Regions from separate parts of the Verrucosispora sp. FIM060022 genome, predicted to be linked through region 1. Evidence: riboswitches for the same ligand, from Rfam matches in the RefSeq annotation. Region 1 holds a riboswitch; each other region holds the start of a gene.

Region 1 (2,199 bases):
CGGCGGGCCGGCACTGTCCCTGTTCCGCATGGTTGTCGGCCTGCTCTTTCTCTGTCACGGCCTGGCCTCGTTGTTCGGCGTCTTCGGCGGTAACCGGGGCACCGGTGAACCTGTGCCGCTCGGCCAGTGGCCGGGCTGGTGGGCCGCACTGATCCAGGCGCTCTGTGGTGCGCTGGTGCTGGTCGGCCTCTTCACCCGACCCGCGGCGCTGCTGGCATCGGGCTCGATGGCGTACGCGTACTTCGTGGTCCACCAGCCCGAGGCGCTGCTGCCGCTGCGCAACCACGGCGAGCTGTCCGTGATGTTCTGCTGGTCGTTCCTGCTGATCGCGATCCTCGGTCCGGGAAGCTGGGCGCTGGACAACCTGCTCGGTCAGCGCGGCGGGCGGGAACTCGCCCTCGACGCAGAAGCACGCAGCTCCGTGCCGGCCTGACCCTCCGTGCGAGAGTCGCGATCATGCTCGGACCTGGATCGAGTGGTCATCCGGCGGCGCTGATGCCACTCGATCCAGGAATGGGTGTGACCTGCGGAGCAATCCGCGATCTCGCTCACAAGCTGGGACAGTCAGGCGACGGCCCCGGCACTACTGCCTAGAATCGGCAGCACAACTGCATACCTCATCCAGAGGGGCTGAGGGATACGGCCCGACGACGCCCCGGCAACCACCTCGCGCGCTCATCGTTGAGCGTCCGGCGGGGCAGGTGCCAATTCCGTCCCCGCCGCAGAGTGCGATGCGGGGAAAGATGAGAGGACTTCGACATGACGTCGACGCTCGCCCCCTCCGGCATCAACACCGCCACCAGCCCGGCCCGCGCTCTGGTCTGTCGCGCCTGTTCGGCCCGCTACCCCCTCGCCGCCCAGCACGCCTGTTACGAGTGTTTCGGCCCGCTGGAGGTCGACTACGACCCGGCTGCCCTCGCCGCCGTCACCCGGGAGCAGATCGAGGCCGGGCCGCGCAACATCTGGCGGTACGCCGCCCTGCTGCCCGCCGGTCAGGACCCGACCACCCGGGTCACCCTGGAACCGGGGTTCACCCCACTTGTCGCCGCCGACCGGCTCGCCGCCGAGTTGGGCATCACCGCCCCGCTGTGGGTCAAGGACGACAGCGCCAACCCCACCCACTCGTTCAAGGACCGCGTGGTGTCGGTGGCGCTGACCGCCGCCCGGGCGCTCGGCTTCTCCCGGTTCGCCTGCGCCTCCACCGGCAACCTGGCCAACTCGGTCGCCGCGCACGCGGCCCGGGTCGGCGTCCCCTCGGTGGTCTTCATCCCCAGCGACCTGGAACAGGGCAAGGTGGTGACCACCGCCGTCTACGGCGGCGAACTGGTCGCCATCGACGGCTCCTACGACGACGTGAACCGGCTCTGCGGTGAACTGGTGGAGACCGACGAGTTCGAGGACACCGCCTTCGTCAACGTCAATGTCCGGCCGTACTACGCGGAGGGTTCCAAGACGCTCGGCTACGAGGTGGCCGAACAACTCGGTTGGCGGATTCCTGCCCAGGTGGTCGTCCCGATGGCCTCCGGTGAACTGCTCACCAAGATTGACAAGGCATTCACCGAACTGGTCGAGATCGGGCTGGTCGAGGCGCCCGCGGGCGGTTGGAAGGTGTTCGGCGCGCAGTCGGCCGGCTGCAACCCGATCGCCACCGCCCTGCACGCCGACAGCGACGTCATCACTCCGGTCAAGCCGACCGGCATCGCCAAGTCGCTCAACATCGGCGACCCGGCCGCCGGTCTGTACGCGCTGGAGGCGGTACGTCGCACCGGCGGCTGGATGGAGTACGCCGACGACGACGAGATCCGCGCCGGAGTGCGGCTGTTGGCGCGTACCACAGGGGTTTTCGCCGAGACGGCCGGTGGCGTGACCGTGGCGGTGCTGCGCAAGCTGGTCGAGTCCGGCCGGTTGGATCCGACCGCCGAGACGGTGGTGTTCAACACCGGCGAAGGGCTCAAGACCCTCGACGCGGTGGCCGGTGAGGTGGGGCCGACCCATCGGATCAAGCCGTCGTTGCGGGCCGCCCGCGATGCCGGCCTGCTCGGCTGAGTTGACCATCGGGCACATGATCAGCGGAAATGCTGTGACCAGCGGTAAATGATCAAGCGGGATCGCCGGTGATCGAAGTGGATTCACGTTTCTTCAGAAATGCGGAAAACACGCCGACGAGGACTTGACGGCAAGAACCGCACAGCGGAAGAT
Region 2 (2,199 bases), on a different contig from region 1:
GCGACCTGCCCCAGATCCGGAGAACCGCCCTGCTGATGAGCCTGCTGCTGCCGGCGGCCGGCATCGTCGTCACCCCGATCACCATGGCGTACGCCTGGTCCACCGACTACAGCACCGCACCGGAGGTGCTGGTCGTCGAAGTCGTCATGGTGCTCGCCGCGCTGGCCGGCGCCACGGTACTGGCACGTCGCCTGTCGGTTCGCGAGCGCCGGCGGGCCACCGGCGCTACGCCCGACGCCGCAGTCGAACCCGCCTGACGGACTCCGGCTCACCGAACGGCTACCTGCCGCACCACCGCGATGGCCTGGGCGTGAGGGCCGTCATATCGAGTGGACGCCGACCCGTCCCCTGCTGCTAGCCTCGGCCGCAGGTCATGAGTGCCAGCGTGAAGCCCCGGCTTGCTGGCCGGCAACCCTCGTCCGCGCAGGGGTGCCCCGGGTGAGGACCAGGCACCGGTTGCAACCACCGGTGCAAGCGTGGCCTGGTTTCCAGGTCATCACGACCTTGAGGGAGACCCATGTCGTACCGCAGTCGATCCGCTCCCGTGGCGGCCTGCCTCGATCTGACCCAACGTCGCCACGTCGACATGATGCGGGTCTGCAGCGCCGCGTGTAGCTGACCGCGTCGCTGCCGGTCGCCGAGCCTGCGGGCCTCGGGTGACCTGATCAACTCCCCCTCTGCCATCGGTTCATCCCAGCGGTCCGTCGCACGACGGACCGTCGGTGCGGCACGTCCGTGCCCGCCGTCGTTCATCCAGGAGACACCTGTGCGAATCGTTCCTGCCCTGACCCGGGCCGCCGCCGTCGGCGTCGCCGCAGTCCTCGCCGCCGTCACGCTTACCGCCTGCGGCTCTGACTCGGCCGGCGAGGCCGACAACCCGTACAACCTGCTCCAGCCGGGGGTGCTGCGGGCCGGCACGCTCACCGACGCGCCGCCGAACGTGTACCTCAAGGACGGCAAGTTCACCGGCTTCGACAACGATCTGCTGGTCGCCGCCGCCGACAAGCTCGGGCTGAAGGTCGAGTTCGTCGGCACCGACTTCTCCGGTCTGCTCGCCCAGGTCAACAACCGCAAGTTCGACATCGGCAGTTCCTCGATCACCATCACCGAGGCGCGAAAGAAGACAGTCGACTTCGGCAACGGCTACGACTTCGGCTACCTCGGTCTCAACGTGCCCGCCGGCTCGACCCTGAGCAGCTTCGACGAGCTGGCCGGCAAGCGGGTGGTGGTCGTGCAGGGCACCGTCCAGGACGACTACGCCACCACCAAGGGCCTCGACCCGGTACGGGTGCCCGACTACAACAGCGGGCTCAACCAGCTCAAGGCGGGCACCGCGGACGCCTGGATCTCCCCGGCCGAGATCGGTGAGAAGACCGCCGCCGACAGCGGCGGCAAGATCACCGTGGCGGCGAAGGAACTCAGCCCGGCCCCGACGGCGTACGCCTTCGCCAAGGGCAACGACGCGCTGCGCGAGGCGCTGAACAAGGCCCTCGACGAGGTCATCGCCGACGGCACCTGGACCCGGCTCAACGAGCAGTACTACCCGGGTCGGGCGATCCCGGCCGACTTCGCTCCCGGCAGCGGCACCGTGACCGTCCCGTCGGCGGCCCCCTCGGCCGCTTCCTGACCGGTACGACCAGCTAGCAGGGCGGAGGTTGACCCGTGGATCCGTTGCGCACCCTGTGGGAGACGTTCTTCGACTGGGAGTCGATGCGCGAGGCGCTACCCGAAATGATCACTGTCGGGTTGCCGAACACGCTGATCCTGGCGGTCACCGCCGCCCTGCTCGGCTCGGCGCTTGGCATCGTGCTGGCCGTCGCGGGCATCTCGCGAACCCGCTGGCTGAGGTGGCCGGCACGGGTCTACACCGACGTCTTCCGGGGCCTGCCGGCCGCGGCGACGATCCTGCTGATCGGGGTCGGCCTGGCCCCGCTCGGCATGCAGGTGTGGGGGCCCAACCCGTACCCGCTGGGCATCCTGGCGCTGTCGCTGATCGCGTCGGCGTACATCGGGGAGATCTTCCGCTCCGGCATCCAGTCGGTGGAGGCCACCCAGCTGGAGGCGGCCCGCGCGCTCGGCTTCTCCTGGGGCGAGGCGATGCGCCGGGTGATCATTCCGCAGGGCATCCGGCGGATCCTGCCGGCCTGGGTGAACCAGCTGATCGCCCTGATCAAGGACTCCAGCCTGGTCTACTTCCTC
Region 3 (2,199 bases), on a different contig from region 1:
AGGCGGCGGCGAGCGCGACCGCGCCCAGCAAATTCGGTGTGCCGGCCTCATGCCGAGCGGGACCAACATGCCACTGCACCTCGGCCGCCTCGTCACCGACGTGCCTGGTGGCCCCGCCGCCGGCGAGATACGGGGCGGCGGCGTCGAGCCAGTCGGCCCGGCCGGCCAACACTCCTGCGCCGAACGGCGCGTACAGCTTGTGCCCGGACAGCGCCAGGTAGTCGATGCCGGCGTCGGTCATGGAGACCGGACGGTGCGGGGCCAACTGGGCGGCGTCGACGGCGATCCGCGCGCCGTGCCGGTGCGCGATCTCGGCGAGTTCGGCTATCGGCCAGACCTCTCCGGTGACGTTGGACGCGCCGGTGACCGCCACCAGCACGGGGCCGGCGCTGCGCAGGTCAGCCAGTGCGCGGGTGAGCCCGGACACCACCGCCGGCAGGTCCGCGGGCACCGGCAGGCAGTGCACCCGCGGCCAGGGCAAGAGGTTCGCATGGTGCTCGCCCGCCCAGGTCACCACGGTGGTGTGGGATGGCAGTGCCCGGGCGAGCAGGTTCATCGCGTCGGTGGTGTTCCGGGTGAAGATCACGTGGTCGTCGGGCCGGATGTCGAGGAAATCCGCCACGGTCTGGCGGGACTGCTCGTACGCCAGTGTGCAGCGACGTGACGCCGCGCCGGCACCCCGATGCACACTGGCGTACGAGGGCAGGAGTTCATTGACCGCATCGGCGGCGGCAGCGAGGCACGGTGCGGTAGCGGCGTAGTCGAGGTTGGCGTACGTGACGGTGGTGCCGTCGGAGAGACGGACAGGCAGATCCGCGCCGAGCACCACAGGAGCGATCGTGGGCACACTGGTCCTTCATGACGGTGGACCCGCACGGGTCCGCGCTTGCCTCTCCGGCGGACGCCGGCGGCCTGGTCCTCACCCGGAGGCACCCCACCGCGGACGCACGAGGGTTGCCGGCCAGCAGGCCGGGGCCTTGACGCTGACACTCATGACCGCCGCCGATATTGCCATACGGACCGGCCTTGCCGCCAGTACGCTTCGCGCACTATCCGACCCGGTGCAGGTACAGATAGCTGCCGCGCGCCGCACGGCAGTGATAAGCACTCCGGCGTGCACATCTGCCTGGCGGGCACATCGAACGTGACCATAGTCGAGTGTCCCTTGTTCCCACTGACATCACATGGATGCTTGTTATCGCCGTGTCGGTCCAGGCGGTCACGACGACAATGCCAGTTTCATCGTGGATAGCGGGCGTTCGGCGCCCCGGTCGATCGGGACCAGCGTGCCGTCGAGGATCGCGTACGCCAGTCGAGCGGCCCGCGGTGCCAGGTTATGCCTGCGCAGCACGGTGTGTGCCGCACTTTGCGGTAGCAATGGAAAGCCACTGGCAGGAACGCAGGCGGCTCGGCGCACTGTCCTACTTCGTCATCCGAGACGAGCCGGACGCCCCTTCTTCGGCGGCAGCATTCCTTGTTGTCGACGTGGCGGAACATCTGGTCATCTTCATTCTGGTGCCCGTGTTCGTTGGCGCGATGATCGGCATCCTGGTCGCTGGGCTTCCGAACAGGTGGCACGTTCTTGCGTCTATCGTGACGCCGGCCGCGACCTCGACGGCCGGCGGGTCGTTGGTTGTCGCCACAACCTTCACCAACCAGGTTTCGGCATTTCCCTGACCGATAATCGCCCGTCATCTCATTCTCGCGCTGCACATCAGCCGCCTTCACCAGCCTCGGCTTCGCCCTGGACGACGTCGCTCGGATGCTCGAGTCGGAGGAGCGCGGCCAGGAGTCCCCACACGGGCTACACGCGCCGGAGAACGAGCGCCTCTCTCGCCGACCGGGCGGCCACCACGCTCAGGGGGTCTTCGCCACCCGCCCTGACACGCTCCTCGGCATCGACAACAGCTGGGCGGGACAGCCAAAGGCCGACGTGCTCCATGACTACGAAACAGCGTGGGTACGTAGCCGGCCGTCCCGCCCTGTGATCTCCACTTGCCCATTACCTACTTTCACTATAGGAAAAGTGGGTGACCACCACAGTCTCCGCGTCACCCACCGCGGAAACCTCGATCGGTGCATCGACGGCCGCCCGGAGGGCTCTGGCACCCCGTGGCGGGCGCCGCCGTCGGATCCTGCTTCGGCTCCTCGCCCTCGTCGTGCTCTACGGGCTCTGGGAAGTCGCCGCCCGGACCACCG

The links. A riboswitch is a leader RNA that binds a small molecule or an ion and turns the genes downstream of it on or off. The one in region 1 is predicted to bind S-adenosylmethionine.
Region 2: it holds a riboswitch for S-adenosylmethionine, as region 1 does, so the genes downstream of both, EG812_RS04850 (ABC transporter substrate-binding protein) here and thrC (threonine synthase) in region 1, are expected to answer to the same signal.
Region 3: it holds a riboswitch for S-adenosylmethionine, as region 1 does, so the genes downstream of both, EG812_RS26270 (aminotransferase class V-fold PLP-dependent enzyme) here and thrC (threonine synthase) in region 1, are expected to answer to the same signal.

What each region holds. Positions count from the first base shown of each region.
Region 1 covers NZ_RQIV01000002.1:598,471-600,669, reverse strand. The annotation lists gene EG812_RS09350 (DoxX family protein) at 1-433, shown strand, start outside; SAM riboswitch class I at 615-750, shown strand; gene thrC (threonine synthase) at 760-2,046, shown strand.
Region 2 covers NZ_RQIV01000001.1:1,106,195-1,108,393, reverse strand. The annotation lists gene EG812_RS04855 (hypothetical protein) at 1-257, shown strand, start outside; SAM riboswitch class IV at 370-483, shown strand; gene EG812_RS04850 (ABC transporter substrate-binding protein) at 767-1,627, shown strand; gene EG812_RS04845 (amino acid ABC transporter permease) at 1,663-2,199, shown strand, end outside.
Region 3 covers NZ_RQIV01000013.1:78,606-80,804, reverse strand. The annotation lists gene EG812_RS26270 (aminotransferase class V-fold PLP-dependent enzyme) at 1-829, opposite strand, end outside; SAM riboswitch class IV at 878-998, opposite strand; gene EG812_RS26265 (hypothetical protein) at 1,378-1,677, shown strand; gene EG812_RS26260 (ABC transporter permease) at 2,031-2,199, shown strand, end outside.